3 regions of the Pseudoalteromonas sp. AOP7-A1-14 genome follow, and region 1 is predicted to be linked to each of the others. Evidence: predicted binding sites of a transcription regulator. Region 1 holds the regulator's gene; each other region holds the start of a gene.

Region 1 (10,325 bases):
TTTCTTACACTAACTCAATTAAATCAGTAACCAAGTTGCAGTGCCTAAAAAGGCGAAAATACCTATTATATCAGTCACTGTAGTTAATAACACACTACCTGCAAGGGCTGGATCTATATTCATCTTTTTCAAAATTAGTGGAATACTAGCACCGGCTATACCTGCTGCTACTAAGTTCATAAACATAGCAAAAGCAAGCACGGCTCCCAACTTAAAGTCCCACTGCCAAATAGCGACCACGCCTGCTATTAAAATTGACCATACCACGCCATTAATCGCGCCGATAGCCAGTTCTTTCATCAGCAAAAAGCGTTGGTTGGTTTGATTTATATGGCCAACTGCAATACCGCGGATAACCAGAGTGAGTGTTTGACTACCTGCAACACCCCCCATCGACGGCACAATACCGTTAAGTACGGCTAGAATAGGTAAAACAGCGAGAGTGTTTTCAAAAAAGCTGGCGACAAAAGCAGCTGTTAACGCCGTCAATAAATTCACACCAAGCCAAATAGAGCGCTTTTGGGAGCTTTTTAATACGGGAGCAAAGGTATCCTCTTCGTCATCAAGGCCGGCTAAGCTCAATAAGCTATGTTCAGCATCTTCACGAATAACATCAACGATATCATCGATAGTAATACGACCAAGTAATTGTGCGTTATCATCAACAACAGGGGCTGAAATCCAGTTATGGCGTTCAAACAGCTGCGCAACGTCACTCTCATCCATAGAGATGGCAATTGACTCACAGTCTTCATCCATCAAATCACGAATGACTTTATCCGGAGAGTTAGTTAATAGTACGCTTAGCGGCATTGCGCCCAAAAAACAGTTATGCTTATCAACTACGTATAAATCGTCGGTGCCTTCAGGTAGCTCGCCGCGTAAGCGCAGATAGCGAAGGACTACATCAATAGTAACATCAGGGCGAATAGTCACCGTATCGGTGTTCATTAATGCCCCGGCTGAGCGCTCTTGATAAGAAAGTGCTTGGGTAGCACGTTCTCTATCTTGGCTGTCCATGGCGCCAACCACATTTTGATAAACTGTATCGGGCAGGCTACGTAATACTTCGCCGAAGTCATCATCGCTCATGTCTTCAGTGGCAGCAGCTATATGCTCAGGTTCCATTTGCGCAATAATACCCAAGCGCACATCTTCAGAAAGCTCTTCGAGTACATCACCTTGCACATCAGGGTCGACCAGTTGCCATAGTAAACTACGGATTTTATGCGGAGATGACTCTAGTAATAGCGCGGTATCGCACGGGGCCGTTTTTGCTAACATACGCCTGACTTGAACAAACTGCCCACTATTGAGTGACTGAGTCACCTGTTTTAGTTGTTGTAGTGGATAATCCTGTTCAAAAGTATCGGGCATTGGCGTCCTTATAAAAATAAACTATTACGAAGATAGAAAAATTCAGATAATTAACAATGTTTTGGCTAAAAACTGTATTTAGTTTACCGCAATTTAAAGACAGACACCAAGCGCAAGCTTATTCTTGCTCGTTAAAACGCTCTGCTATTAACTGTCCGATGGCTGCAAGCGCGGATTTTGCATCAGGGCCTTTACAAATAACTTTTACTTCTTTGCCTTTACTGCTTTCTAACAGCATCAGTGCTAAGACACTGTCGCCAGCCGCTTGTTTTTCATCTTGAAATAGCGTTATGGTGGCATCAAATTGCACTGCTAATTGTGCAAGAACGCTAGCAGCACGAGCATGTAGGCCTAACTTGTTTTTAATTAAAAAAGTATCTTCTGCATACATTAATTGTGGCTACCTTGGTATTTATATTTCTTGTTCACGGTGGCGAATTTTCACATTTGAGTGAGACATTGCAAAACTTTCACCAATGGTTTGCGCTAAATAGACTGAACGATGCTGGCCACCTGTGCAACCAATAGCAATAGTTAAATAGCTACGATTATTACGCTCTAAATGAGGCAGCCATGTTTGTACAAAGGTTTGAATTTGCCAGGTGAACTTTTGCACTATACTGTGACTTGCTAAATAATCCTTTACTGGTTGATCAAGTCCTGTCAGTGGCTTTAACTCAAGTTCCCAATGTGGGTTTGGTAAAAATCGTGCGTCAAATACGTAATCAGCTTGTTTAGGAATTCCATGTTTAAAGCCAAATGATTCAAAAGTTATGATTAATTTTTTGTCTTTTTTGCCGAGAATTTTTTCACGAATTGATTCAGCCAGCTGGTGGACACTTAAATCGGTGGTATCAATAATAAAATCAGCATGAGTGATCAGTACATCCAGCAATATTTTTTCTTGTTTTATCGCTAAATCAAGCGGTAAAGAGTCAATCGATAATGGATGCAGGCGACGAGTCTCAGAAAAACGTTTTATCAGTGTTTGCTCGTCGCTGTCTAAATAAAATAAAGTTGGTTTTGCAAATCCAGGTAGGTATTCGAGTATATCGTTAAATTCTTTTTGTTCTTTAGGCAGGTTTCTAACGTCGATGCTAACAGCTATTTTGTCGTAATTGTCTGATACACTTCGTACTAGAGACGGTAATAGGTTAACTGGAATATTATCTACGCAGTAATAGCCTAAGTCTTCTAATACTCGTAGCGCAACGGACTTCCCTGAGCCTGAGCGGCCGCTGACGATAATTAACTCCATTACTAGTCTCCTTTATTGTGCATCAATTACATTAAATAAATCTTGGTCCGTTTTTGCGCTACGTAATTGTTTGCAAAACTCTTTATTGTTTAGTTTATCAGCAATGGCGGCTAGCGTCTTTAAGTGCAGCTCACTATCACCGTCAGGGACGATGAGTGCGACAAATATATCAACAGGGCGATTATCGATAGCATCAAAATTAATGGGTGATTTACTCACTAGCACAAGCGCTAAAGGACTATCAATACCATTCATTCGGCCATGAGGAATAGCAATACCTTTACCTATACCTGTACTCCCCAACTTTTCGCGAGTCAACAGCGCATTAAGTATATCTTGCTGGACTAAATGCGGTAACTGCTCGTGGGCTAGCTGGCTTATGAATTCAATAATGCGTTTTTTGCTATTAAAAAGGACCGCAGCTTTACTGCAGTCCTGACAAGTAAGTGAGCTTAATTTCATAGGATTAATGTCGAGCAATCTTCTCTTTGTGTTTGATTACTTGGCGGTCTAGTTTATTTATAAGTCCGTCAATCGCGGCGTACATGTCTTGGTGCTGTGTCGAAGCGAACAACTCCGCGCCACTGACATGTAAAGTGGCTTCTGCTTTTTGCTTTAGTTTTACTACATCAAGAATGACATGCACATTGTTTATATGATCAAAGTGCCTTTCTAGCTTCGCAAATTTACTATTTACATAGTCTCTTAATGAATCAGTAATATCTACATGGCGACCCGTTAAATTTAATTGCATAAGCATTTTCCTTCTGTGTGTTAACGCCTTAAATCAAACTTTTTCTTTGGTTCGATGGTGGAATAGCAAGCGACTCGCGGTATTTTGCAATGGTGCGTCTAGCCACTTTTATTCCTTGCTCTGCCAATATATCTGCTATTTTGCTATCACTCAACGGTTTCGCTGAGTTTTCTGCGCTGACTAGCTTTTTGATCAGAGCACGAATAGCTGTTGATGAGCATTCCCCCCCATTTTCGGTGCTTACATGACTTGAAAAAAAGTATTTCAACTCAAAAATACCGCGTGGAGTATGCATATATTTTTGCGTAGTTACTCGCGAAATTGTTGACTCATGCATTTCCACCATTTCAGCTACATCATTTAAAACCATTGGGCGCATAGCTTCGGGTCCATGTTCAAAAAAACCTTGTTGTTGCTGCACAATGCAGTTAGTTACTTTTAATAAAGTATCGTTACGGCTTTCTAAGCTTTTAATAAACCATTTGGCTTCTTGCAGATGAGAGCGAATGAACTGGCTGTCACTGCTTGATTTAACAGAGCGAGACATTGCCGCATACTGGCTGTTTACACGAATTTTTGGCATGCTGTCGGGGTTAAGCTCAACTATCCAGCGGCCTTTTATTTTCTTCACTGACACATCAGGAATAACGTACTCAGATTCTTCACGCACAATGGTATCAGCCGGCTTGGGATTGAGACTGTGAATGAGCGTCATAACCTCTTTAAGCTCGTCTTCTTTAAGCTTAGTCTTTTTCATTAAAGTACGGTAATCACGACTGGCTAATAAATCGATATGATCAGTTAGAACCTTTTTTGTCTCGCTAATCCAAGGGGTTGCGGGATCAAATTGATTTAGTTGAATACATAGGCATTCAGGTAAGCTGCGTGCGCCGATGCCGATTGGGTCAAAAAGTTGAATTCTCTTTAACACAGCTTGTATTTCATCAAGTTCTATTTCTTCTTCGCCGCCTTGATTCAAGCTTTCTAATAAGTCTTCACAACTAACGGTTAAAATACCTGATTCATCGATGCCTTCAACAATAGCTAAAGCGATCGCCTCATCAGTGGGACTAAATGGCGTTAACTGTAGTTGCCACATTAAATATTCGTGCAGTGTTTCTGTTGATGCACCTTGATAAATAGATTCATCTTCAGGCATTGGCCCTGATGACGTATTAGGGGCTGCACTCATGTACTCATCCCACGTAACGTCCATTGCCATTTCGTCACTCACGGTTTCTTTAGTTAATGCTTCTGAGCTTTCTTGTTCGTATTCGCTTGAGGTTTCGTCTGGCGAAGCGCTAACCGTGACATCATCTGTATCTTGCTTTTGTTCATTTTTACCAGCATCTTCGTCACTAAAATTTTGTTCTTCAACCTCAAGTAATGGGTTGCTATCTAACGCTTCTTGTATTTCTTGCTGGAGATCCAATGTACTAAGTTGCAGCAGGCGTATCGCTTGTTGCAGCTGTGGTGTCATTGTAAGTTGCTGGCCCATGCGCAGCTGTAATGATTGCCTCATGTATCTCTAACAATCCTTTTTAAAATGTTGTCATAATTAATACTAGCAGATGCTAGTCGATTTAGAGTCTAAACTGTTCACCTAGGTAAACATCGCGCACTGTTTTATTATTTAATACGTTTTCAGGAGTGCCAGATGCAATTAGCTCCCCATGAGAAACAATGTAGGCTTTTTCACAAACATCAAGGGTTTCTCGTACATTGTGATCAGTAATAAGTACGCCTATACCTCGGTTTTTAAGGTGTTCAATAATCTTCTTTATATCTAACACTGAAATAGGGTCAACACCAGCAAAAGGCTCATCTAAAAGAATAAATTTAGGATTGGCTGCTAATGCGCGAGCTATTTCTACCCGGCGGCGTTCACCACCAGACAATGCCATGCCTTGGCTATCACGAATGTGTTGAATACTTAGTTCGTCAAGTAATTCATTTAGTACCTCTTCGCGTTCAGTCTTTTTTAGTTCTTTACGAGTTTCTAAAATTGCCATTAAATTTTGGTAAACGGTGAGTTTACGAAAAATTGATGATTCTTGTGGTAAATAGCCAATTCCTAAGCGTGCGCGGCTGTGCATTGGTAGTAGCGTTATGTCTTGCTCATCAATAGTAATACGCCCTTTATCACTTGGAACTAAACCAACAATCATATAAAAAGTGGTGGTTTTACCCGCACCATTTGGGCCAAGTAAGCCAACAATACTACCTGCACTGACTTCAAGACCGACATTTTTTACGACTTCGCGGCCTTTATAGCTTTTTGCTAAAAATTCTGCTTTTAAAGTGCTCATGGTTGGCCTTTTTCGTTATCTTTTTTGCTGTTTATAGGCACTAAAATGGTGTGTACTCGGTCGTCAGAGTTTTCATCTTTTTCGGCGCTAATAAGCTGTTGCTGCATATCGTAGGTGATGCTTTTAGCATTAATTTCTTGTCCTGCCTGAGTCACTTTAGCATCACCAACTAGGGTCAAAAAGCGTTTTGCTACGTCGTAACGTACTTCATTGGCGCTGGCGCTCATTACAGTGCCATCGGTTTGCTTTTCTTCAAAGTAGGCAGGCTTGCCTGTTGCGATTAACAATTGTTTATTTTCGCCTAAATCGCCGCGTTTATGAACCTCAAGGCGATCGGCTGTAATATGACGATTACCATGAATTACTTCGACATTTTTTTCAAAAATCCCCACATTTTCTTTAAGTTGTGCTTGCTGCTTATCGGCACTAATTGATACTTGATCTGCAGGCGGCGTGGCTGCGATTGTTGAAAAAGCGATGAATAGGCTTGGTAATAGTATTTTAGTTAGTTTATTGGTCATAATATATGGTTCGCGTATGGTTGATAAGTTCTATCACTTCGGCTTTTAAATCGGCTTCGAGGCCGCGGCCAGTGATCTTTAAATTCGGACCGATTAATTCTACCGGCTGCGCTGAACGCATGGTTTGTGCTTCGATATTTACTTCAATGTTGTCGGCGTTAATATTTTCAATCATAGCATTACTAGTTAAATTTTTAGCCACAACATCACCGTCTAAAATAAGGGTGTTGTTTTCGTATAACGTGGCTTCTTTAGCGTTTATTCGCCAAGTCTGTTGTTCGTTATATATTGTAAATATAGGCTGTTCAAAGTAAGTAAAGCCAAGCTTTCGGTAAAGCTCCATTTTTGTCGCTGTGACTTTATGGCTTATTTTGCCTTGTTCATCATAAGCTGTTTGCTTAAGGGCAACTGCTACATAATCAGGCTTAGCGATGATTTTTTCTTGTTTATTTTGATTGTCTAGAGGTTGATTAAAGTACGGATACCATAACCAAACCATAGTCGCTACAAATAAAATAGATAGAATTATACGCGCGCTATTCATGAGCTTGTGCCTGTGTTTGTTAACTGTTTATTATTAACTAACATCAGTAAGTCGGTTAATTCACGCACTGCACCAAACCCACCCGGTAGCATAGTTGTATAATGAGCAAGGCGCTTTATAAGTGGGTGCGCATCATTTACCGCTACCGCAAAGCCAACTTGTTCCATTACAGGCAAGTCAGGGCCATCGTCGCCGATATAAGCGATTTGGTCATCGTTGAGCTTTAATTTATTTTTAAGCTCTTGATAGCTTAGTAACTTATCCTCTTGGCCTTGGTAAATATGTTGTACGGTTAGGCTAGTCATGCGCTGCTGAACTATCTGTGAATGACGCCCGGTGATCACCGCAACTTCAAAGCCACTATTAATAAGCGCTTTAATGCCAAAACCATCTTTGGTGTTAAATGCTTTTAACTCTTCGCCTTGGTTACCTAAATAGATGCGACCATCTGAAAATACGCCATCAATATCACAAATCAGCATTTTGATTTTTTTTGCGCGTTGCTCTACGTCGTGGCTTAGAGGCTGGTATAAATCAGAAAATTGCATTATAAAACTCCAGCTTTAAGTAAATCTTGCATGTTTAACGCGCCAATAGGGCGGTTGTTATCATCAACCACAATTAAACCGTTGATGCGTTGACGTTCCATTATATTTAGTGCTTCAGCAGCTAGCAATTGTGCTTTGGCGGTTGTACACGAACGGGTCATTACTTCAATGATTGGGGTGCCATGAATATCAATACGTTGCTCTAAAATACGGCGTAAATCACCATCAGTAAATAACCCTGCTAATAAGCCTTGGTTATCGACAATGGCTGTCATGCCAAGGCCTTTTGCCGACATTTCAATTAATGCGTCTTTAATGGTTTGCTTATCAGTGATAATAGGCACTAGCTCATTGGCATGCATCACATCGTTTAAGCACAGTAGTAAGCGCTTACCTAGGCTTCCGCCAGGGTGTGAAAGTGCAAAATCATCAGCGGTAAAACCACGAGCTTCAAGCAGTGCAACTGCCATGGCATCGCCCATGGCAAGTGTGGCGGTGGTGCTGGCAGTTGGGGCTAACCCCAGTGGACAGGCTTCCTCAGTGACTTTAATGCACACATGTGCATTAGCGAGGGTAGCCATAGTTGACTGCGGGTTTCCTGTCATGCTTATTACTTTTGCGCCAATACGTTTTAGTACCGGTATAATATTAAGTACTTCGCTGGTTTCACCTGAATTTGAAATGAGCATAACAACATCATTTGGGGTGATCATGCCTAAATCGCCATGACTGGCTTCACCAGGATGAACAAAAAAAGCTGGGGTCCCGGTACTGGCGAGTGTTGCAGCAATTTTATTGCCAATATGACCAGATTTACCCATGCCAATTACAATAACGCGGCCATCACATTGATACATTAACTGGCAAGCCTGATTGAAGTTATCATTCAAATATTGGCTTATATCTACAAGCGCTTGGCGTTCTATTTCAAGTACTCGCTTACCTTGCTCTATAAAATTTAGCTGCGTCATTGTGCTACTCGTATGATGAATGGCTGTTAGCCAACTTGGCTGAAAATATAGCCTTGATAGGCAATAAATGCGACTAGTAATAAACCGCCTTCTACTCTATTAATGCGGTGTGTGCCTCTAAAACTCAAGGACATGACGATAAGTGCAATTGTTGCGCCTATCATTATCAGTACATCTCGGTTGGCTGCTGATGGGTCGATAATTGACGGATTAATAATACCTGCCAATGGTAAAACAGCTAGAATATTAAAAATATTAGAGCCGACAATATTACCTAGAGCTAAATCGTCCTCTTTTTTTAATACCCCAGCAACGCTAGCAGCAAGTTCGGGTAAGCTGGTGCCAATGGCAATGATGGTTAAACCAATAACTAAATCGCTTAAGCCAAAATATTTTGCAATATCGACCGCAGAGCCGACTAAAAAGTGCGAGCTAATAGGGAGTAATATTATACCCACTGCTAACCAAAATACGGCTGACTTAGTTGGTACATTATTAGGCACGTCTTCGCAGGCCTCGCTGACAAATGGGTCATCAGCTTGAGTTTGTTTTTTGGCTTTAATTGATATAGTAATAAGGCCAGCAATAAATACGATAAACGCAACCAGTAGCGCAATACCTTCAGTGAATGAAAAGTAGTTATCTGAAAATACGTACCAAGTAGCCACTGAAATCAGTAATACTAATGGCATTTCACGTTTTAATGTTGATGAAGAAACTGATAAGGGCCGTAATAGTGCTGTGATACCCAACACTAGAAAAATATTAGTGATATTTGAACCTATCGCATTACCTACCGCAGTGTCTGTTTTACCAGCAAGCGCTGCTGATGCTGAAACCATCATTTCGGGAGCTGAAGAGCCCATTGCAACCACCGTTAATCCGATGATTAAAGTAGGTATCCCCATGTTTTTTGCCAGAGCTGCAGCGCCATAAACAAAGCGGTCTGCACTCCAAACTAGTGCCGCAAAACCTAAAATTAAAATGACAAATGATGTCAGCATGCCTGTACGCCAATTTTTTTAAACGAGATGACTATAAATAGTATCAAAAGCCAACATGAAAGTATAAATAAAAGAATCCGGTCAATTTGCTAGGATTGTGTACTAAGTCTCTTTAAAATGCGGGGCTGTATATACGTACGTAAATAAAATATTTAAGGGTAGGTTAAGCCAATAAAGGTGAGGATTAGATGGTTATGTAATAGAATATTACAAAATTTTACGATTTGTTTTTTCCATCTTGCTGCAAAAAGCCTTAAAATAGGGGAACTAGTGAAAATAGTTATGGAGAGCGACTTGTCGCAACCAATAGTAGAGATCAAGGATGTAACCTTTTTGCGAGGTGAACGCATCATATATAAAAATATGAGCTTCAATGTCCCAAAAGGAAAAATCACCGCGATTATGGGGCCCAGTGGTATTGGTAAAACCACCTTGTTACGTCTAGTGGGTGGGCAATTAAAACCCGACTGTGGTGAAATTCTGTTTGAAGGCAGCAATATTCCGAGTATGTCGCGTAAAGCACTATATGCTGCGCGTACTAAAATGAGTATGCTATTTCAAAGCGGCGCCTTATTTACCGATATGTCAGTGTTTGACAACATTGCGTTTCCTCTACGCGAACATACTAGCCTAAGTGAAGATTTAATTCGTCTAGTAGTCATTTTAAAGCTGCAAGCCGTAGGGCTTCGTGGCGCGCAAGATTTAATGCCATCAGAGTTATCAGGTGGTATGGCAAGGCGTGCAGCCCTTGCACGCGCTATTGCTTTAGACCCTGAATTAATCATGTACGATGAACCTTTTGCAGGACAAGACCCTATTTCCATGGGAGTACTAGTTAAGCTGATTAAGTCCCTTAATGAAGTGTTGGGATTATCATCGTTAATTGTTACTCATGATGTTACAGAGGTAATGAGCATTGCCGATCATGTTATTATCATTGCAGAACAAGGTGTTATTGGTGAAGGTTCTCCTGAACAAATGCGTAATCATGAATCGCCTTTAGTACAACAGTTTTTAAAAGGTCTATCAGACGGCCCTG
Region 2 (10,325 bases), on a different contig from region 1:
ATTCCCCCAAGCTACTGAAATAGTATAGACGGCTATACTTCTACTTAGTGCAATGATAGCATCGCTTTGGGCGCAAAACCATCATTAAGGGCCACCTGTGTTTGAAAGTAAACTGCCAAATTTAGGCACCAGTATTTTTAGTCAAATGACCATGCTTGCAAATCAATTCCAAGCTATTAATTTATCACAAGGATTTCCTGAATTTGAGGTGCCAGAGCTACTTAAAAAGCAGCTTAACCATTATGTGCTTGAAGGTGAGAATCAATACTCTCCATCCGCAGGTATACCCCGTTTACAACAACAAGTAGCTGGATTAGCAAAGCGTAAATACAACGCTAATATTAATGCCAGCGAGCAGGTCACCGTTACCTCGGGTGCAACAGAAGCGTTATTTGTGGCAATTCAAACCATTGTACGCAAAGACGATGAAGTGATTGTATTCGACCCCGCTTACGATTCCTACCAGCCCGCGATAGAACTCGCTGGTGGTAAATCGGTTCATGTTGCATTGAGTGCTCCTGAATATGTAATTGATTGGCAAGTGGTAGCAAAGGCGGTAAACAGTAAAACGCGCGCTATTATTATCAATACGCCGCATAACCCCAGCGGTAAAGTATTGAAGGTACACGACATTGCTGCATTGAAAGCATTAGTTTTAGAGCACGATTTATATGTAATAAGTGACGAAGTTTATGAGCATATTACTTTTGATGATAAGCCGCATTTAAGTGTACTGCGTGATGATGGGCTGTTTGCTAAAAGCTTTGTAGTTTCAAGCTTTGGTAAAACTTTTCATAGCACTGGCTGGAAAATGGGTTATTGTATTGCCCCGGCCGAACTTGCCGCAGAGTTTCGTAAAGTTCACCAATATGTAACGTTTTCAAGCTTCACCCCCGCACAACATGCTTTGGCAGATATGCTAGAACAGGAAGGGGAACATATCGACGAGCTTAGCGAGTTTTATCAACGAAAGCGTGATGTACTTAGCGGCGCACTAAAACAGAGCCGCTTCACTATTTTGCCAAGCGAAGGTACTTACTTTTTATTGCTTGATTACAGTGATGTCTCTGATTTAAATGATATTGAATTTTGCCAGTGGTTAGTTGAACAAGCCGGTGTTGCGGCCATTCCGCTCAGTGTGTTTTATCAGCAGCCTAGCAATGATAGAGTAATTCGTTTATGTTTTGCTAAAAACGAATTGACCTTATTACAAGCTGCGGAGATTTTATGTCAACTTTAACCATTGCCTTAATACAAACATCGCTTAACTGGTTAGATAAAGACGCTAATTTAGCAAGCTTTAGCGCTCAAATTGCGGATATCGATAAATCAGTTGAGCTCATTTTACTACCTGAAACCTTCGCCACCGGCTTTGCTATTAACCTAGATTGCGCAGAGCCTGAAAATGGTAAGGTGCTCGATTGGATGGTCGCAAATGCAAAGTCAGCCAATGCAGTAATTGCCGGTTCGGTACTCGTACAGCAAGGTGATAAAAAAGCCAATCGCTTTTACTGGGTGTGGCCAAACGGGGATGTTAAATTTTACGACAAGCGCCATCTGTTCTGTTTAGGGAAAGAGGGCGATTTTGTACAAGCTGGCGAGCAGCGTAAAATATTTACGCTCAATGGCTTTAGAATTTTACCGCAAGTGTGCTATGACCTACGTTTTCCGGTCTTTCAACGTAGTTGTAATGATTATGATGTAATGGTCAATGTCGCTAATTGGCCCGCAGCCAGACGCAAAGTATGGGATACCTTACTGATGGCGCGCGCGATGGAAAACCAATGTTACGTATTGGCGGTTAATCGGGTGGGTGATGATGGTAATGGCGTTGCGCATAATGGTGGCACTGGTGTGTATGATTTTAAAGGTGACACCCAAGCACTGGCACAAGACAATCAAAGTGAGGTCATCATTAGTACAATCAGTAAGGAGCCACTTGAACTGTTTAAACAACGCTTTCCTGCACATTTAGATGCCGACAAGTTTAGTGTGCAGAATTAACCCGCGTTAACAACCAGAGAGGCTATTTAGCCTCTATATTTTTGGTAACTTTACATGGATTACCAACGGCCACTGAATTGGCTGGAATGTTTTTAGTAACTACACTACCTGCGCCAATCACACAGTTATCGCCAATGTTTACTCCTGGCAACACCGACACATTACCGCCGAGCCAGACATCGTTACCGATTGTTATTGGTTTTCCAGATTCTGTGCTACGACGCTCAATAGGGTCGATAGGGTGAGTGGCTGTTGAGATCATTACATGTGGGCCAAACATCACATTGCTACCAATCGTCACTTTGCAAACATCTAATATAGTTAAATTATGATTAGCATAAAAGTTATCACCTAATTCAATATTGCGACCAAAATCACAGTAAAACATTGGCTCAAGATACGCTTTGCCTCTAAATTTAAGTAATTCGCCAAGAATTTTAACTCGCTCATGAGGCGTTGTAGGATCAGCCAAATTAAACTGATGGCAAATAACCTTTGCGTGAGTGCGCGCTTTCGCAAGTTCGGGATCGGAGGCGACATAAGGTAAGCCCGCCAACATTTTTTCAAGTTCAGTCATAGTATTAGTCATAAGATTAGTTCGCGTAAGTAAAGGTGACTAAGATTATAAAATACTAACAAAAACTAACAAGAGGGCCTAACGCAGTGAGATTATTGCAGATTTGAAGTCGGAATTTGCTGATCATTACAGGAAATGAATAGGCTTGCTTATGTCCATGTACTTTACCCTTCGGCCGCACTACGTGCGTTTAACTTGGTTTAAGACAACGTTTGGGCGAACCCTGTAGAAGCTTCTCACCTGCCTTCTGTTATTTTTTATAACAAAAAAAGCCCCACAATAAATTGTGGGGCTTTCTTCGATAATAAATGGCGGAGAAGGAGGGATTCGAACCCTCGATAGAGCTACAAACCCTATACTCCCTTAGCAGGGGAGCGCCTTCGGCCACTCGGCCACCTCTCCGGCGCATAAACTGTTATTTTGATAATCGAGTGAATCACCAAAACATAAAATGGTGGAGAGATAGGGATTTGAACCCTAGAGGGGCTACAAACCCCTGCCGGTTTTCAAGACCGGTGCATTCGGCCACTCTGCCATCTCTCCGTTGGGAAAGAATAATACGCAGGTGATTGAGGTGTGTAAATAGCAAAATGTTCGTTTGATGGTTTTTTGTTCTAAAAAGGCTTTTTTATTATATAGATGGGCGTAAATAGCGTATTTATAGATTAAATAATAAAGGGTTGCAGCAAACGAGGAGCTAAAGAAGAGTCTTCATTTAGTGGTTGGATGTTTGCTGCACCGCTAAAATAATCATGGTTGGGTGATTATTTGTATTGAATTACGCCGCCTAATGCGAGCGCTTTTCCATACTGGTTAAGTCTAGCTAACATTTTTGCTTTGCGATTGGTTGATTTAGTTGCCACAGGTGGGGTTGCTGCGCCATTTAATGTATTTACTGGTGTCATTACTTTTGCTCCGAATTGTTTTGGTTGAAAACGTGCGTATTTTGCATGCTATTTGGATAAAAAGACAACGATAAAAATTGAGGTTGAAGGATTAGTTTTATTTATCTGAAAGTGGCTATTAACTTGTTGTTAAGTTTGTGAGATTTTAAGGTGTTGCATTTTTATGCATAGCGGTTTATTTTTAACTTGTTGTGTTTATTCATTTTTATTTTTATTTTGTATAGGTTTATGCATTTGAATATAAAGTGGCTGCGTAATTATTCAGATTAATATAATTTGCTTTTTTGTGTTTTTAAGTGGCCGTTAAGTCTAGCAAGGAAAAGCGTATGTAGATGGTGGTAACAAGAGAGTCTATAGCTAAAAAAATACTAAAAAATAATTGATTAATTACTATAGGCTACCTCAAGGAAGGGGTTAAGTATCGACTAGTTAACCAATGGGAGCTTTGACTTAAACCGTGAAAAAGTTTGCCAGGTCGCTTTAGTGTTTTTAGTAGTGGTAATAAGGGCTGATAGGTTGCTGCACTTAACAGTGAATGCATTATTTAATAGTGGTTGTATCATTAGCGTTTTTATCATGTGAAACAGATAATAACTTTGCACGGGGCTTTAACTGTAAAGCTAAAACTTAATGCAGCGCTGCTTTGAGTTTAAAGCCAAGTTATATCGATACCAGCCACAATTAAAACGTTTGGTTTATTAATTAAAGCCGATGGGAGTTTATCAGTTTAACGCGAGCTAAAAATAGTGTTCATCCATCTGTCTTGCGTTATAAAAAAGTAAAGTATAAAAAAAGCGCCTACTAGGTAGGCGCTTTGGCGTTAGTTGCGCAATAGCGCACTCTAACTGGGGATAGAGCTTTTTTGCTGAAATGATCTGGCAGCAAAAAAGCGTTAATTCGCTTGGTGGGCGGGCGTCAGTACAATAGCATTACCGAGTAGCACTAAACTAAACCCTAAAAAGGTATTAGCTTGCCAAATAAAGTATTCAAAAATACTACTTAGCGTTACTGCAACTAACGAAATAATACTATTACGTAACAGACCCGCTCTGGGCGGATATTTTTAGTAAAGCTAAGTAGCATGTAAAGGAAATCACAATACCGAAGACCGCGAACTAAAGCAGTGATAACCAATAGCTACTCAGGGCAGAAATAACAAAATTACTATTACTTAATAGTACATATATGGCTAAGCCAAGTGCACTATATAACATGCCCCATATGTTAACTTATATAGCACCAATATGTTACCTTGCATGGCACCAATACAGTGCAATGAGTTGCGCTCACTCACCATATTGCCCAATGAGGCCACAAAGGTACCCGTAAGTGCAAGGAGTAACCCGACGAACACCCAGTTACTCAAGTCGAATTGCTGGTTTTGTGGCCAAAACACGCTCATGATACCAATAACCTCCAGATTTGCACCAAAATAAATATGTTTTGCCATCTGTTTACCAATAACCTACAGGGTTGCACCAAAATAACTACGTCTTACAATCTGTTTAGTAAAGAATAACCGGGTATTGATTGTGTTCATTAAATAGCAGTATTGAAAATGTGATAGAGACCATTGCTGAGCTTTGGTAATTTGCGTCCAATAAAGTAATTTAAGCCAAAATTGCAAAGTGCCAGTAAGCCATGATCGTGAACTGAATTATGCATCGGTAACTTTTTACTTAATACCAATATCCAGGTTAGTACAATTGCTATATAACGCTGCGCTTTTCATACGTTGTGCCTTTAACCGTTGAGTTTAGAATCCTAGCTATCGTGTTGATTGGATTATAGCGGGTAAATTTGCAGCTCAAGTACGACGTTAAAAGTGTGCTTTGAATTGTTCGGCGCCGTGTATTAATCCGTGGACCTTGTATGAATTTATTGCCAGTGGTGAGTATGACCGTTATTTAGGCTGATTTAGGCCCAGAGTACGGTACAGTAAAACTTTTTCATTTAGCACTTTTTGTGGGTATAAGTATTACGCTAGGGGTTATTTTCTGTGGGAAAGAAGTACCGTAGTTGCTTTAGAATAAGCTTTGGCTTGCCATGGGGTGAGAGCGTTTAGAGGTGGTTTTTTATACTTTGGCAGAATTAACTCAGCAAGCTAAAAGTAAAAAAGCAGCAAGTGGAATTAAGCCATTTGCTGCAAAAGGGATATCAAAACTTTACTGTTTAGAGGTGTTTTGCTTGTAGCTAAACAATGAGTAGCTTTTTAACTCAGGAAGCAGCGTTACAAGTTGCTGCTCTTGCTCTGCAATAACCGAAAAGTTACTGCATAACGTATCTGCGCGTTTTTCTAAACGTTTAGCCTGCTGCTCTACTTTGGTTTCTATTGCTGTGCCCATGTTTTCCATGCGTTGTTCAAAGCTTTTCATGTCGCCACCTGAGTCCATCATTTGTGAGCCTACCGCCATTAAAATACTACCCATGGACTGGCTGATTGCAGATTCAACCGCAGCTGATATTTGCTCTTCAAAATCTGATTCAAAGTTTTCACCAAATTTTTGAAAGCTTTGCTGGCCCATCACAAAATCATCTTGCTGGTAAAAAGTATCGTTTACTTTAGTTTCAATATCAGCCATTAACTTGTCGATACTATCAAGCTCTTCAATATTAAATGCTTGAGCGACTTCATTAATTGCAACACCTGCAATTTTTACGCTTTCTAGGGCTATATCAGCAACTTCGGGTAATTGGCTACGCAGGCTTTCCGAGTAATCGTTGATTGCTTGGCGCTGCTCACTATTAAGTGTAATACTTTGATCATCGATATAAAGTTGGTTGTCATTAACAATTTTCATGGTGTGATTATCACTGGTGAAGATCTCTAACTCGTTAGGCTTAATACGCACGTCATTATGAAACTCAACGTCGCACTGCTCACCATTAAAAGAAATATTATTATCATGATCGTTATGCGCCATTACAGAAGTCGTAATGAGTAATGAGCTAATTAACAGTAACTTTTTCATGTTATTTTCCATCTTATTTGAAATAATAATTCGTTATTATGTAGTTATTATCAAGCTTAATGCCAATTGTATTTTGTATTTATAAACAAGGAGTTAACGTTTTACGATGAACTTTATGTAAAGCCTTTTATTAAAAATAAACTAATAGTTAGTCAATTTGACTAATAAATCCTGGGTAATAAAATTTTTTTATCGTTTCGATAAAAAAGTCTCACTTTCTAAAATTCAAATTTAGCGCTATTTATTCACATTAATGACATAGAAGCTATTTAAGGTAGCAATATGGCTTTATTTTAATGCGCCTTCATAGTCTGGATAGCCGCATTAAATTTATTTAATCTACCAGCTTTTGTCGCAATGAGCGTTTGGTTGGTTTCAAGCATTTTATGGAGTGGGTTGTGAGTAAGACATTTAGTTACGATGCGCTAGATGATGATTTTGTTGAAGACGAGTACGAAATGGTCGGGCGCAATCAACATGACAAGAAAAAGCAAAAAGTGAAAAAAAAGTTGGAAGACTACCTGGAGCAAAAACGCTTGCGTAAAAGTATAGGTGATGATGACTTTGATGAGTACTTAAACGACTAAAAGTAAAGAGGCCTAATGCCTCTTTATTGTTTTAATGCTTACGACTTATTTTTAAGCGCCTTAACAATCGCACTTTCAATTTGCTGTGGCTTGGTAAAAGGCGCAAAACGCTGAATTGCCTGGCCATCTGAACCAATTAAAAACTTGGTGAAATTCCATTTTATTTTGCGAGTAAATAGCCCCGGAAGTTGTGACTTCAAATGGCGAAAAATTGCGTGAGCATGCTCGCCGTTTACATCAACCTTATTCATCACCGTAAAATCTACACCATAGTTAATTAAACAGCCTTTAGCTATTTCATCTGCATTACCGGGCTCTTGCTTACCAAATTGGTTACAAGGAAAAGCCAGCACCACTAAACCCAGCTCAGCATATTTTTTATGTAGTGTTTGTAGCCCTTCATATTGCTTAGTAAAGCCGCACTCACTGGCGGTATTGACTATTAATACGACTTTATTTTTTAGATCGCTAAATTCGTAGGGTTGGCCTTGCAAGGTCATCGTTGAAAGTTGATAAAAGTCATTCATGTTGGCTCAATAATTATTATTGTTATTTGCGTCAATATTAACTTGAGTACTGAGTTATGCAAAGCCGAACTTTTAATAATCCCTTACATTTCACTGCTAAAACTTTTTAGTAAATACTCTATCAGTAGCCTAACCCGATACGGCATTAAGTCTTTACGCGGGTAAACCAACCATGAGGCGTTATCAGTTACTTGAAATTCTTCTAAAATAGTAAGTAGCTGGCCAGTTGCTACATATTCATCAACAATATCAGCTGCTAAGTGAGCAATACCAAGCCCTGCTAAAGTGGCGCCTAGCAGTGCTCTAGGGTGGCTGCTACGCCAGTTACCCGTTACTTTTACTTCTTGCACCTCGTTATTTACATTAAAGCGCCAGCGGTTACCCATGGCAATTAGGCAATTATGTTGCTGTAGTTGTATTGGCTGTGTGGGAGTTGAGTTATGTTTTAAATAAGTAGGGCTGGCCACTAAGGTCATAAAACGTGGACAAAGGGGGCGAGCAATTAAATTAGAGTCTTGCATGCGGCCAAAGCGAATGGCTAAATCAAAACCCTCTTCGACTAAATCAACATTGCGGTTGTTAAAGTCAATTTCAATTTCTACTTCAGGGTAGTCTGTAACAAATTCGGCTATTTTAGGCGCTACCTGTGCAGCCATAAATTCACCAGCACCTGAAATACGAATAAGCCCTTTAGGTTTTCGTTGCTCACCTTGCAGTTGATTGTTGGCATCAATCAACTCTTGTTTGATGGCTTTTAGTTTTACCGCGTATTCGCGACCTGTATCCGTTAGGTTTATTTTACGCGTAGTGCGCTGAAATAAAATTGAGCCAAGGCGCGCCTCTAATTGTTGAACTTGACGGCTAATGTGGGAGGTAGACACATCCATCTTTTTTGCGGCTTGTGTAAAGCTGCCGTATTCAACCACGTGTAAAAATTCATCGAGTCCTTGCCACATAGGAATATTTCCAATATAGATATAATTATTACTTATATCATTCATTGTTGCATACATGCAAAGGAGATTACCTGCTGAACCACTTCTTTTTAGAAATTAAGGACCTACAATATACTGCATATTAATGACACAATGATGGATAAAAAATGCTAAATTTTAGTTTTTCAAACCCGACGAAAATTCACTTCGGCGAACAACAAATTGCAGAAATTAAACAAGAAATACCTAAAAACTCAAAAGTACTTGTTACTTACGGTGGCGGCAGCATTAAAAAAAATGGCATCTATGAGCAAGTCAGCGATGCACTAAGTGAGCATCAATGGTTTGAATTTGCAGGTATTGAACCAAACCCAAGCTACCAAACGTGTATGAAGGCCGTTGCATTAGTTAAAGAAAAGCAGATTGATTATATTCTAGCAGTGGGCGGTGGCTCGGTTATTGACGGTAGTAAGTTCATTGCTGCTGCGGCTAACTTTGATGGTGAGCCGTGGGATATTTTAGCCAAGGGTGCTGAAATTAAATCTGCGATTGCATTGGGTGTCGTACTAACTTTGCCAGCAACAGGTTCAGAATCAAACAAAATGAGCGTGATATCTAACCTTGAAACTGACTCTAAATTGCCATTTGGCAGCCCCTTTGTGCAGCCACAATTTGCAGTGCTTGATCCGGCTGTTACTTACTCATTACCTAAACGCCAAGTAGCCAACGGTATTGTTGATGCGTTTGTGCATACTATGGAGCAGTACTTAACTTATGATGTTGGCGGTAAGCTGCAAGACCGCTTCGCAGAAGGTATTTTAATGACCTTAATAGAAGAAGGTCCTAAAACATTTAGCGAGCCAGATAACTACCAAGTGCGCGCCAATGTTATGTGGTCAGCAACTATGGCGCTCAATGGTTTAATTGGTGCTGGTGTGCCACAAGATTGGGCAACACATATGCTTGGTCATGAAATGACCGCTGTGTACGGCCTTGATCATGCGCAAACTTTAGCAATTGTGTTACCGCGAATGATGTTAGAGCAGCAAGAAACCAAGCGCGATAAAATTTTGCAATACGCCGAGCGTGTATTAGGCCTTGATATTACTGATGAAAATGAAGCCATTAAGCAAGCGGTAGTCGCCACAGAAGCGTTTTTTCATAGCGTTAATATGCCAACTCGATTGAGTGATTATAACTTAGGTGAAGAAGTTGCAGATAAAATAGTATCGCAGCTTGAACGCCACGGCATGACAGCACTTGGCGAACGTGAGCAAGTGACGATAGATAAAAGCCGTAAAATTTTATTAGCGAGCGTTTAATACAGGTTTAACTCGTTAGTTTAAAATCAAAAATAAACCCATGCCTACCAATGTTGTGTAGTAAATGTTGTGCGTTTTATAGGCCACAATAATGGCTGCAACAGCGGCGCTCAGGTATGGGTTTTGCCAATCTAAATTAATCCCCTCATCAGTGACAAACACAATCGGCACCCAAATAGCGGTAAGTACAGCGGGTGCGCTAAAACTTAAAAACTGCTGCATTTTAGGCCCAACTTTAAATGGTAAAGCGCGGTGTAAAAATAAATAGCGAGTAAAAAAGGTAATACAGGCCATGAGCAAAATAGTGGTCATCATGCGCTGTGCTCCTTCTTTGTTTGGATGCGACTAATTAAGTAACCGACACTCATTGCTGTTAAAGCCGCTGCAACGAGCCAAAGTTGCAAGCCTTGGCTTTTTAAAACAGTAGCAACAATACCGGCCGTTATTACTGTGGCTAAAGTAGCCAAATTTTTTATGCCTGGGATAACCAGTGCAA
Region 3 (10,325 bases), on a different contig from region 1:
TAGTAATCGTTTTATAACGCTCACCAGTTAATACATTTAATACTGCTTGCGTACCCACTATTTGCGAGGTCGGTGTAACCAATGGTAAAAAGCCTAGATCTTCACGAACACGTGGGATCTCAAGCAATACTTGGTCAAGCTTATCGCCAGCACCTTGCTCTTTAAGCTGGCTTTCCATGTTAGTTAACATGCCACCAGGCACTTGTGCGAGTAGAATACGACCATCAACGCCCTTTAAACTACCTTCAAAAGCGGCGTACTTTTTACGAACATCACGAAAATACGCTGCAATTTCTTCAAGCTGATTTAAGTCAAGTTCCGTATCGCGCTCAGTGCCTTCAACTATCGATACAATGGTTTCAGTAGCACTGTGGCCATAAGTCATACTCATTGACGAAATTGCAGTATCAAGCATGTCAATTCCTGCATCTATCGCTTTTTGATAAGTAGCAGTACTTAGCCCTGTTGTTGCATGGCACTGCATTGCAATTGGAATCGATACGGTTTCTTTTAAGCCTTTAATTAACTGCTCACAATCATAAGGTTTTAATAACCCCGCCATATCCTTAATACAAATAGAATGACAGCCTAGCTCTTCAAGCTCTTTTGCAAGCTTTAACCACATGTCTAACGTATGTACTGGACTTACAGTGTATGAAATGGTTCCTTGTGCATGCGCGCCAACTTTAACAGCCGCTTTAATGGCGGTTTCAAGGTTGCGTACATCGTTCATCGCATCAAAAATACGAAATACGTCAACGCCATTTTTATGGGCGCGCTCAACAAACTTTTCTACTACATCATCAGCATAATGACGATAGCCTAATAAGTTTTGACCACGCAACAACATTTGCTGCTTGGTATTTGGCATTGCGGCTTTTAAAGAACGAATGCGCTGCCAAGGATCTTCACCTAAATAACGAATACATGAATCAAAAGTAGCTCCGCCCCATGATTCTATTGACCAATAACCTGCGTCATCCAGTTTACTCGCAATTGGTAACATGTCATCAAGGCGCATACGTGTAGCCAGCAATGATTGGTGTGCGTCACGTAGTACAAGCTCTGTCAGTTTTAATTTAGCCATGAATTACCTCTTAGAATTATTGTTTGTTATTGTATTGAGCAATGGCCGCACTGATCGCAGCAACATGTTCACTAGGAACACCCTTTGCTTGAATTGACGCCTTTCGAGCAAGCGGCGCAACGGGATTTTCAAACCGCGCAGCTATTTTGGACATAAGTGAAATAGCCCAAATTAAAAACGAAAGAAAAAGAAATACTCCCACCATGCCTGTCAGCATTAAACTTGCCGCGGTAGTAAGTAAAGCACCTACATCCATCTTGCTCCCCTTGATAACTCAACCGAACAATTAAATAAAAATCCGATTATACTTAATATTTATGCACTAATCATAACAAAGCTCTATTTATTGTCTAGCACTTTGTCAAATGGTATAACCAATTACTACTAAAGTAACATATCAATATTTAACTTAATACTGTTGATAACAATGAAAACCGATAGGACTTAAACGATAAAAGCACTCGATATAGATAATAATTATAAAAGCGAAAAAACATGTGAGATTTAGCGCTTTAAAATAATGGCACTATAAAGAAAGTTAACTTAACATGAAATTGGTCTTACCAAGAATAAAATAGATATTATACGCTTATTTACGTATAAAACTCTCTGCGCCATAACTTACATTAATGGTATGAATAAGTTACATGACAAGTCGTAAAAATTACGTAACACTCAAATATACCCAGCTTGGAAAATAAATTAAAACAATAAAAATCAACAACTTAAAAAGTGGCACGTAACTCGCTTATCAATGATACGAACGATTTAGATGAACCAAGGAGAATACAATGTTACGCTGGACAATTACGTTTCTAGTTATTGCGTTAATCGCTGCAGTGTTAGGTTTTGGTGGTATCGCTGGTGCTGCTGCAGGAATAGCAAAAATAATCTTTTTTATATTTTTAGTACTATTAGTTATTTCATTAGTTTCTGGTGCCTTACGAGGAAAAAAACCCTAGATACTAATTAACTTATTAATCTTTTTAACCTTCGACAAGGAATTACATTATGAAATCATCAACAATTAAAGCAGGTGTTATCGCATTATTCGCAAGTTTTTTTATTATGGGTTGTGAAGATAACCATGCTGAGGATGCCGGAGAGCGCATTGATGAAGCTGTAACAGACGTGCAAAATGGTGTTGAAGACGCCTGTGAAGAAGCTAAAGAAGGCATGAATGCTGAAGAAACGAATTGCTAATAGCAATTTAGTTTAAAATTAAAAAAGCGACCCAATTGGGTCGCTTTTTTGTTATTAATTAAACCTATCTTATACTTAATTAAAGTCTTGCTTCAAGCATAAGGCGTTTCATATCGCGCACGGCTTTGTCTAAACCATCAATGGCTGCGCGAGCAATAATTGCATGGCCAATATTTAGTTCATATATTTCGGGCATTGCGGCAATCGGTTTTACATTGTGATAATGCAGTCCGTGGCCTGCATTGACGACTAAGCCAATACTAGCAGCATACTCTACACCTTGGCGGATATGTTCAAGCTCTTTTTGTGTGTCAGCATCATTTTGTGCATCCGCATAAGCGCCAGTATGAATTTCAACATAAGGGGCATTACACACTTTTGCGGCATCTAACTGGGCTTTATCTGCATCAATAAATAATGACACTTTAATGCCCTCATTGCTAAGCCTGGTAGTAGCTGCTTTTATTTTATCAAGATTTCCTGCCACATCTAAACCACCTTCAGTGGTAAGCTCTTCTCGCTTTTCAGGCACTAGGCAAACATATTCAGGCTGTATTTCAAGAGCAATATCAATCATCTCATCGGTTACCGCAATTTCAAGATTCATACGAGTTTGAATAGTTTTAGCCATAACATACACATCACGATCTTGAATATGACGTCTGTCTTCACGTAAATGAATAGTGATACCGTCCGCCCCCGCATGCTCTGCCACACTTGCAGCGTGTGCAGGATCAGGGTAACTAGTGCCGCGAGCTTGGCGTAAAGTAGCAATATGATCAACGTTTACACCTAAAAGAATGTCTTTCATGTTTTTACCTGTTTTTAAATTATTTAATAAAAAGCTCACGGCTTTTCAATGGCTTACTACCTAATAATGGTTTCATTAAGTAACGGCTTAGTTGTTTAGCAACGTGTAATACATCGTCTTGACGAAAATCATGTTGTGAAATAGCAATGAGTTGCAAACCTGTAAAACCGCTAACGGCTTTATCATTTTGTGCAATAAAACCCTGCTCTTCAAAATAGCGATAAAGCTTATCTTGATGGATTTTTTCACCTTCAGCATCATAGTCAAAATCAACTCCATAACCTAATAATTCAAGCAACTGAAATTCATACGAACGTAATATCGCCTGAGGCTCTTTTTCAATGCTTAACTTAGTTAAATGTTGTTGATATAAATTAAATGCCTGCTCTATAGGCTCATTAATTGGCACTATGCGATTTGTTAGCTCATTGAGGTAAAAGCCGCAATAAAGCTTATCGCCTGTAAGCTTCGGGGAGACGCCATGAAGCTCAAACCGATTAATATACTTTAGCTCATACTTACCGCTGTAATGGATTAATAGTGCTTGAAAAGGTTGTAGTTGAGCTTTATGTTTAGTGGCTTTGCGGCCGCTAATGCGTGCTAGCATTCTAAGCTGGCCAACACCTTCTACCAACACATCTAGCATTACTTGTGAATCACTATAAGGACGTCGGTGTAATAAATATGCTGTGTAGAAGTCGCTATCCATAGAGGTGATTAAAGAGGCTAATCTTCACCATAACCTAAACTACGTAAAGCACGCTCGTCGTCAGCCCAACCAGATTTAACTTTTACCCAAAGCTCTAAAAACACTTTATTATCGAGCATTTCTTCAAGATCTTTACGAGCTTCACGGCCAATAACTTTTAGCTTTTCGCCTTTGTTACCAATCACCATACGCTTTTGCGTTTCACGCTCAACTAAAATAAGGCCATTGATGCGCCATACACCGTTGTCTTGCCATTTAAATTGTTCAATTTCAACGGTCACTGAATAAGGAAGTTCTTCACCCATAAAGCGCATTAGCTTTTCACGAATAACCTCAGCAGCCATAAAACGCATTGATCGGTCGGTAACATAATCTTCGGGGAAGTAAAACTCACAAAGCGGTAAACGCTTAGTTACTTCGTCTTTAATTAGACTTAAGTTTTTACCTTGCGTTGCTGATACAGGCATGATGCCGATAAAATCAAACTTATCGCTCAACCATTTCATATGCGGCAGTACTAAGTCACGATCTTTTACCAGATCGATCTTATTCATCACAAGTAAAACCGGCTTACCGCTTCTCTGAACTTTGTTAAGCACCATCTCGTCGTCAGCATTCCAGTGCGTGCCTTCAACTACAAAAATAATCAGTTCAACATCCCCAATAGAGCTTGATGCGGCACGATTCATTAAACGGTTAATTGCGCGCTTTTCTTCAACATGAAGGCCCGGTGTATCAACATACACCGCTTGATGTTTACCTTCGGTATGAATACCCATGATACGGTGACGTGTAGTTTGTGGTTTACGCGAGGTAATACTTACTTTTTGCTCAATAATTTCATTAAGCAGCGTTGATTTACCTACATTCGGTCTACCAACAATAGCAATCATGCCACAGTAAGTGTCTAATTCTTCAGTTTTAGACTGGATCAGGGTATCAAGATTCATGTTTAAATAACTTTAATGCTTTTTCAGCCGCTTTTTGCTCTGCTTTACGGCGTGAGCTGCCAACTGAGATAATACTATCCATACCGTCAACTATACATTCAACCGTGAACGTTTGATTATGAGCCTGCCCTTTTGTGTCAACAACAGTATAACCAGGCAATGATAATTTGCGTGCCTGTAAATACTCTTGTAGTAAGGTTTTAGGATCTTTTTGATTAAGCCCTGGAGAAATAGCATCTAAACGAGACTCATACCATGCTAATATCAAATCACCACAGCTATCTATATCTGAATCTAAGAACACCGCGCCTATAATTGCTTCTACAGCATCAGCAAGGGTTGATTCGCGTCTAAAGCCACCACTTTTAAGCTCACCCGGACCTAAGCGTAAATAATCACCTAGTCCAAACTCTAAGCCAAATTCAGCTAAAGTTTGCCCGCGCACAAGGGTTGAGCGCATACGGCTTAAGTCACCTTCACGTGCCTTTGGGAACTTGCTATACAGTGCGTTGGCAATGACAAAGCTTAAAATTGAATCACCTAAAAACTCTAAGCGTTCATTATGTTGGCCTTTATGGCTACGATGCGTCATTGCCTGCTCAAGTAAGGCTTGATCAGCGAATGTATAACCTATTTTTTTATATAACTCTGTTACGTTTTTTTTCATCGTTACTGAATATTACCTAGGCGCTCAAAACGAACACCAGTTGGAACCCATCCGGGTAAAATGTTCTCTGGGCCATTTTCAAATTCAAAACTCATCCATATAAAGACGGCTTTACCCACTAAGTTTTCTTTTGGTACAAAACCCCAAAAACGACTATCTTGACTGTTGTCGCGGTTATCACCCATCATAAAGTAATGATCTGCCGGTACTACCCACTCATCAGATGGAGTTCCTGGCTGCTGATAGTAACGCCCTTTTAATTCGAGCGCTTCTGGGTTAATTAAAATATCATGTTGTACTGCGGCTAAATTTTCATTTAAACGCACTAAATCCATTGAGCCTTGCTTAAATTCATCACGATTGATAATTTCCATATCAACCTTATTATACTCATTACATAAAAGTTCGCCCTGTTGGGTTTCGCCTTGACTGCAATTTGGTTGAATATAAAGACGCTTATTACGATAAACAATTTTATCACCAGGTAAACCAATTGCGCGCTTAATGTAATCAACCCTATCATCAAGCGGATATTTAAATACCACAATGTCACCACGTTCTGGCTCACTCACATCAGCTAACTGAGAACGCCAAACAGGATCTTTAATTCCATAAGCATATTTTTGCACTAAAATAAAATCACCCACTAATAAAGTAGGCATCATAGAACCCGATGGGATTTGAAACGGTTCAAAGATAAATGAGCGAAAAATAGTGATCGCTGCAATCATTGGAAAAATAGATTTTGCCGTTTCAGTTATGCTCGGTTCTGGAGCAACTAATGCTGCAGCCTCTTCACTTAGCTCCCCACCAGCTGAACCTTTCGCAAGGGCTAAGCGCTGCTGTCTTTTGGGCGCATAAATAAAATGATCAATTAACCAAATTAAACCAGAGCCTAACGTTAACAGCACTAAAAAAACTGAAAAGTAACCCGCCATGCATTAATTCCTTACTATCGTTTATTTACTTACCTACTTTAAGGATAGCTAAGAATGCATCTTGTGGTATTTCGACGTTACCAAGCTGCTTCATTCGCTTTTTACCTTCTTTTTGCTTTTGTAATAATTTCTTTTTACGACTGACATCACCACCATAACATTTTGCGATAACGTTTTTACGTAACTGTTTAACCGTTGTACGAGCAATAACATTCGGACCAATCGCGGCCTGAATTGCAATATCAAACATTTGACGTGGGATCAGTTCTTTTAATGCATCAGCTAATAAGCGCCCACGTGATTGTGAAAGATCACGATGTACAATAATCGCTAGCGCATCAACACGTTCACCGTTAATTAAAATATCAACTCGGACCATATCTGACTCTTGAAAGCGCTTAAAGTTATAATCAAGAGAAGCAAAGCCACGACTGGTTGATTTTAACTTATCAAAAAAGTCCATCACCACTTCAGCCATTGGTATCTCGTAGGTCACTGCTACTTGCTTTCCATGATAGGTCATCTTAGTTTGCATACCGCGCTTTTCAACACACAGCATAATAACATTACCTAAGTATTCTTGCGGCACTAATATATTTGCTTCAACAATAGGCTCACGAATTGAGATAATATCATTAACGGGAGGCAAATCTGACGGGTTATCAACCTGGCTAATTCCTTCTTTAGTTTCTACCTCATAGATAACCGTTGGTGCAGTTGTGATAAGGTCAATATCGTACTCACGTTCAAGACGTTCTTGAATAATCTCCATGTGTAGCATGCCTAAAAAGCCACAACGAAAACCAAAACCAAGTGCAGTTGAATTTTCTGGTTCGAAAAATAAAGATGCGTCATTCAGACTTAATTTGTTCAATGCATCACGGAACGATTCATAATCATCTGATGAAATTGGGAACATACCAGCATAAACTTGTGGTTTAATTTTTTGAAAACCCGGTAAACGCTCAGGAGCTGAGTTTTTAGCTAGAGTGATTGTATCACCAACAGGTGCGCCATGAATTTCTTTAATACCAGCAATAACAAAACCAACTTCACCAGTGCTTAATACACCTGTGTTAGTTTGTTTAGGAGTGAAAATCCCCACTTTATCAGTAAGGTGAACCTGCTGATTCGACATAATTTTTATTTTATCGCCAGTGCGTAATTCACCGTGCTTAATACGCACCAACGAAACAACGCCTTGATATGGGTCAAACCATGAATCAATGATCAATGCTTGCAGAGGTTTATCTTTATCGCCTATTGGTGGTGGGATATCGCGTACGATCATTTCCAATACTTCCTCGATACCAACACCTGTTTTAGCACTACAGCGCACAGCATCTAAAGCATCAATACCAATAATATCTTCGATTTCTTCAGCAGCACGAAGTGGTTCAGCTTGCGGTAAATCTATTTTATTAAGTACCGGAATAACCTCTAAATCCATTTCAATAGCGGTGTAACAGTTAGCTAGTGTCTGCGCCTCAACACCTTGTCCAGCATCAACAACCAGTAAGGCGCCTTCACAAGCTGCTAAAGAACGTGATACTTCATAAGTAAAATCAACGTGTCCTGGTGTATCGATAAAGTTAAGCTGGTAGGTTTCACCATCACTTGCTTTATAATTTAGAGTTACACTTTGTGCCTTGATGGTAATACCGCGCTCACGCTCAATATCCATCGAATCCAACACTTGTTGCTGCATTTCACGGTCTGTTAAACCACCACACACTCGGATCAAGCGGTCAGAGAGTGTCGATTTACCATGGTCGATATGGGCTATGATCGAAAAATTACGGATATGCTTCATAAACTGGATTCTAAACTTCTTTTAGTGGACTAAGTGTATAAGACGGTAATTTTACATTTAATTGGCCTCAATCTCCATCTATTTGCGTTAAAGGAATGCTGATTGGATGAATTTTTATTATTTTAATCTCATGTTGTATGCTCTTAACTCGGGTTTTAGCCAGCATATAGCCTACAAAGCCGCCCATTATTGCGGCTATAATTTGCCACAACTCAGGCAGTGAAAAAACTCCTGCTGTTATCAATGCAAAACCCAGACTAAACAATAATGGCAGCATATAAACTGCAAAAGCGTGTTTTACAACATGGCTATCATCAAGCGCTAAGGTAACTTTTTGGCCAATTTCTAGTGGAGCATCAAACTTATAGGGAAAGGTTTTCTTCGCAGTGCCAAACAATTTACTAAATACTTGCGAGCCACAACGGCCATTACAGCCTTCGCATGCTTGCTTTTGTTCGGCTTCTAAATAAGCTGTGGTGTCATTAATAGACGCCACAGTAAGGGTTTGTTCAATCATAGTGGTTAGAGGGGTCTAGCAACTGATTCAGCTATCGCCTTTGCTGTGGAGGAAGGGATATTGCCCACCACTGAAACATCGAAACCTCCGCCGTTGTGTACATACACTGTTGTTGCGCCTGACGATAGTGACCCGCTTGGTCGACTTCCTGGAAGTGGTCTTTGAACAAACACAGAAATTTCAACTAAACCATCTGAATATAAATAGTAGTCAGTTAGTTCGTTATTTAAATCAAGTTTATGACGATCTGACTTTAATAAATTAAAACCTTTAGGTATCCAGCCTATTTGCCAATTATTTAGTGCACTTTCGGTTTGAGTTTCTTCGGCATTAAGTGGCAATGGTGTTGGGAAATTACGATTCAGCATTTCTAACAACATCGGGGCAGGCTCTTCTGTAACACTAATTTGGGTAAGCTGAAGCTGCTCAAGCATTTCACCTTGGTGATTTACATACGCTGATTTAAGTAATAATGATGATTCTGTATCAAGCCATAGCCAATAATTAAATTTATGTTCATCTTTAGATTCAATGCGAATTAATTGCGCACCACGACCTGCTATGCGCCCTTTCCCGCCCAACACAAAATCATAGTTAGCACTTAAGCGCTCTATGTTTTTAAATAAAACTTCAGGAATAGGCCCTGCAATTGAGTCGGTATTAATTGAGTACGGTTCAGATTGTGGCTCAAAATAAGTAACTTGGCTGTTCACTCGCACCATTTCCAAGCCTGCACCGTTAAGTAAACTTAAATGCTCTAATTCGGTGGTATCTTGTTTTGCATGTAACCAACGATAAGGTTCCATCGCTTTGCCTTTGACGACCACGAATGAGGCATCAAAATTGCGATTGTGAACCGCATCAGCCATTTTCAGTAACAGCGCTTTGGCTGTATTATCATCGTTGGCTATTGCAGGTGCAATAAGTACCAACGACAGAATAAAAGTAATAACTTTCATTTAATTAGTTTTTTTCCTCGTCACTATGCGACTCAGTGTGAGCTTTTTCAAGTGAATACGCAACTCGGGCTTGGCGTTGATGCTCAAGTACCAATGCACCAATACGTTGCTGTTGTAATTCTCGAAGGCCTTTATCAGCATTATCAAGCGCTGGCTCTGATGAATAACTAACTGGCGACGCAACACCGGTTACCGGCGTTGTTTGCAGCATCGGAATTCCGCTTTCAGTGCCATTTTCGCCCTGTGGCAACGTTTGGATACCCACAATAGCAAACATCGCTACACTTGCTGCAATAGCAAACTGTGCCAAAGGCTTGCGCCATTTAAATGCAACAACGTTGTTTGAACTTTTAGTTGTTTGCTGCTCGCGGCTTTCATTTTTAGAAAAATCAGCATACACAGGCTCTTTTGTCACCGCCTCAGCAACCACATCTGAAATATCCAGAGTAAAAGAGTTTTTTTCCTGTTCGGCACGCATTACATCCCCAACAAGCGCAAAGCGGCCAAAGGTTTCAACCTCTTGTGCGGTAATTTGCTCGTCGGTTAACTGCTGTTCGCCGTCAAGTAACGCGGATAGCTGTTCATTATCCAACTTGTTAACGTGTGCTTTTGTCATACTAAGACTCGCCTATTAATGGGTTAATTTTGTTATCAATTGCTTCACGGGCCCT

What was found. Region 1 encodes sigma-54, which starts transcription at its own class of promoters, with help from an activator protein. Its sites were predicted from a motif close to GTTGGCACGNNNNTNGNNT; they were not measured.
Region 2: a site for sigma-54 is predicted at 6,507-6,525, ahead of ACT3RM_RS00155 (YggN family protein). Genes of this name have one in related genera too.
Region 3: a site for sigma-54 is predicted at 1,819-1,837, ahead of ACT3RM_RS06705 (DUF1328 domain-containing protein). Genes of this name have one in related genera too.

What each region holds. Positions count from the first base shown of each region.
Region 1 covers NZ_JBQSVO010000011.1:18,890-29,214, reverse strand. Annotated here, with positions in the region: gene mgtE (magnesium transporter) at 19-1,377, opposite strand; gene ACT3RM_RS03585 (HPr family phosphocarrier protein) at 1,496-1,768, opposite strand; gene rapZ (RNase adapter RapZ) at 1,790-2,635, opposite strand; gene ACT3RM_RS03575 (PTS sugar transporter subunit IIA) at 2,648-3,097, opposite strand; gene hpf (ribosome hibernation promoting factor) at 3,102-3,389, opposite strand; gene ACT3RM_RS03565 (RNA polymerase factor sigma-54) at 3,418-4,911, opposite strand; gene lptB (LPS export ABC transporter ATP-binding protein) at 4,973-5,698, opposite strand; gene lptA (lipopolysaccharide transport periplasmic protein LptA) at 5,695-6,219, opposite strand; gene lptC (LPS export ABC transporter periplasmic protein LptC) at 6,209-6,763, opposite strand; gene kdsC (3-deoxy-manno-octulosonate-8-phosphatase KdsC) at 6,760-7,311, opposite strand; gene ACT3RM_RS03540 (KpsF/GutQ family sugar-phosphate isomerase) at 7,311-8,282, opposite strand; gene ACT3RM_RS03535 (calcium/sodium antiporter) at 8,309-9,286, opposite strand; gene ACT3RM_RS03530 (ATP-binding cassette domain-containing protein) at 9,569-10,325, shown strand, end outside.
Region 2 covers NZ_JBQSVO010000001.1:24,867-35,191, forward strand. Annotated here, with positions in the region: gene ACT3RM_RS00120 (methionine aminotransferase) at 98-1,240, shown strand; gene ACT3RM_RS00125 (amidohydrolase) at 1,228-2,004, shown strand; gene ACT3RM_RS00130 (sugar O-acetyltransferase) at 2,027-2,581, opposite strand; tRNA gene ACT3RM_RS00135 (tRNA-Ser) at 2,891-2,983, opposite strand; tRNA gene ACT3RM_RS00140 (tRNA-Ser) at 3,034-3,124, opposite strand; gene ACT3RM_RS00145 (hypothetical protein) at 3,346-3,486, opposite strand; gene ACT3RM_RS00150 (hypothetical protein) at 4,676-4,936, opposite strand; gene ACT3RM_RS00155 (YggN family protein) at 5,652-6,458, opposite strand; gene ACT3RM_RS00160 (PA3496 family putative envelope integrity protein) at 6,857-7,045, shown strand; gene ACT3RM_RS00165 (glutathione peroxidase) at 7,084-7,572, opposite strand; gene ACT3RM_RS00170 (LysR family transcriptional regulator) at 7,656-8,573, opposite strand; gene ACT3RM_RS00175 (iron-containing alcohol dehydrogenase) at 8,675-9,829, shown strand; gene ACT3RM_RS00180 (AzlD domain-containing protein) at 9,845-10,144, opposite strand; gene ACT3RM_RS00185 (AzlC family ABC transporter permease) at 10,141-10,325, opposite strand, start outside.
Region 3 covers NZ_JBQSVO010000028.1:15,968-26,292, forward strand. Annotated here, with positions in the region: gene oadA (sodium-extruding oxaloacetate decarboxylase subunit alpha) at 1-1,087, opposite strand, end outside; gene ACT3RM_RS06700 (OadG family protein) at 1,104-1,343, opposite strand; gene ACT3RM_RS06705 (DUF1328 domain-containing protein) at 1,879-2,049, shown strand; gene ACT3RM_RS06710 (hypothetical protein) at 2,099-2,290, shown strand; gene pdxJ (pyridoxine 5'-phosphate synthase) at 2,370-3,101, opposite strand; gene recO (DNA repair protein RecO) at 3,121-3,810, opposite strand; gene era (GTPase Era) at 3,828-4,760, opposite strand; gene rnc (ribonuclease III) at 4,750-5,427, opposite strand; gene lepB (signal peptidase I) at 5,430-6,365, opposite strand; gene lepA (translation elongation factor 4) at 6,391-8,178, opposite strand; gene ACT3RM_RS06745 (SoxR reducing system RseC family protein) at 8,246-8,695, opposite strand; gene ACT3RM_RS06750 (MucB/RseB C-terminal domain-containing protein) at 8,701-9,654, opposite strand; gene ACT3RM_RS06755 (sigma-E factor negative regulatory protein) at 9,659-10,270, opposite strand; gene rpoE (RNA polymerase sigma factor RpoE) at 10,272-10,325, opposite strand, start outside.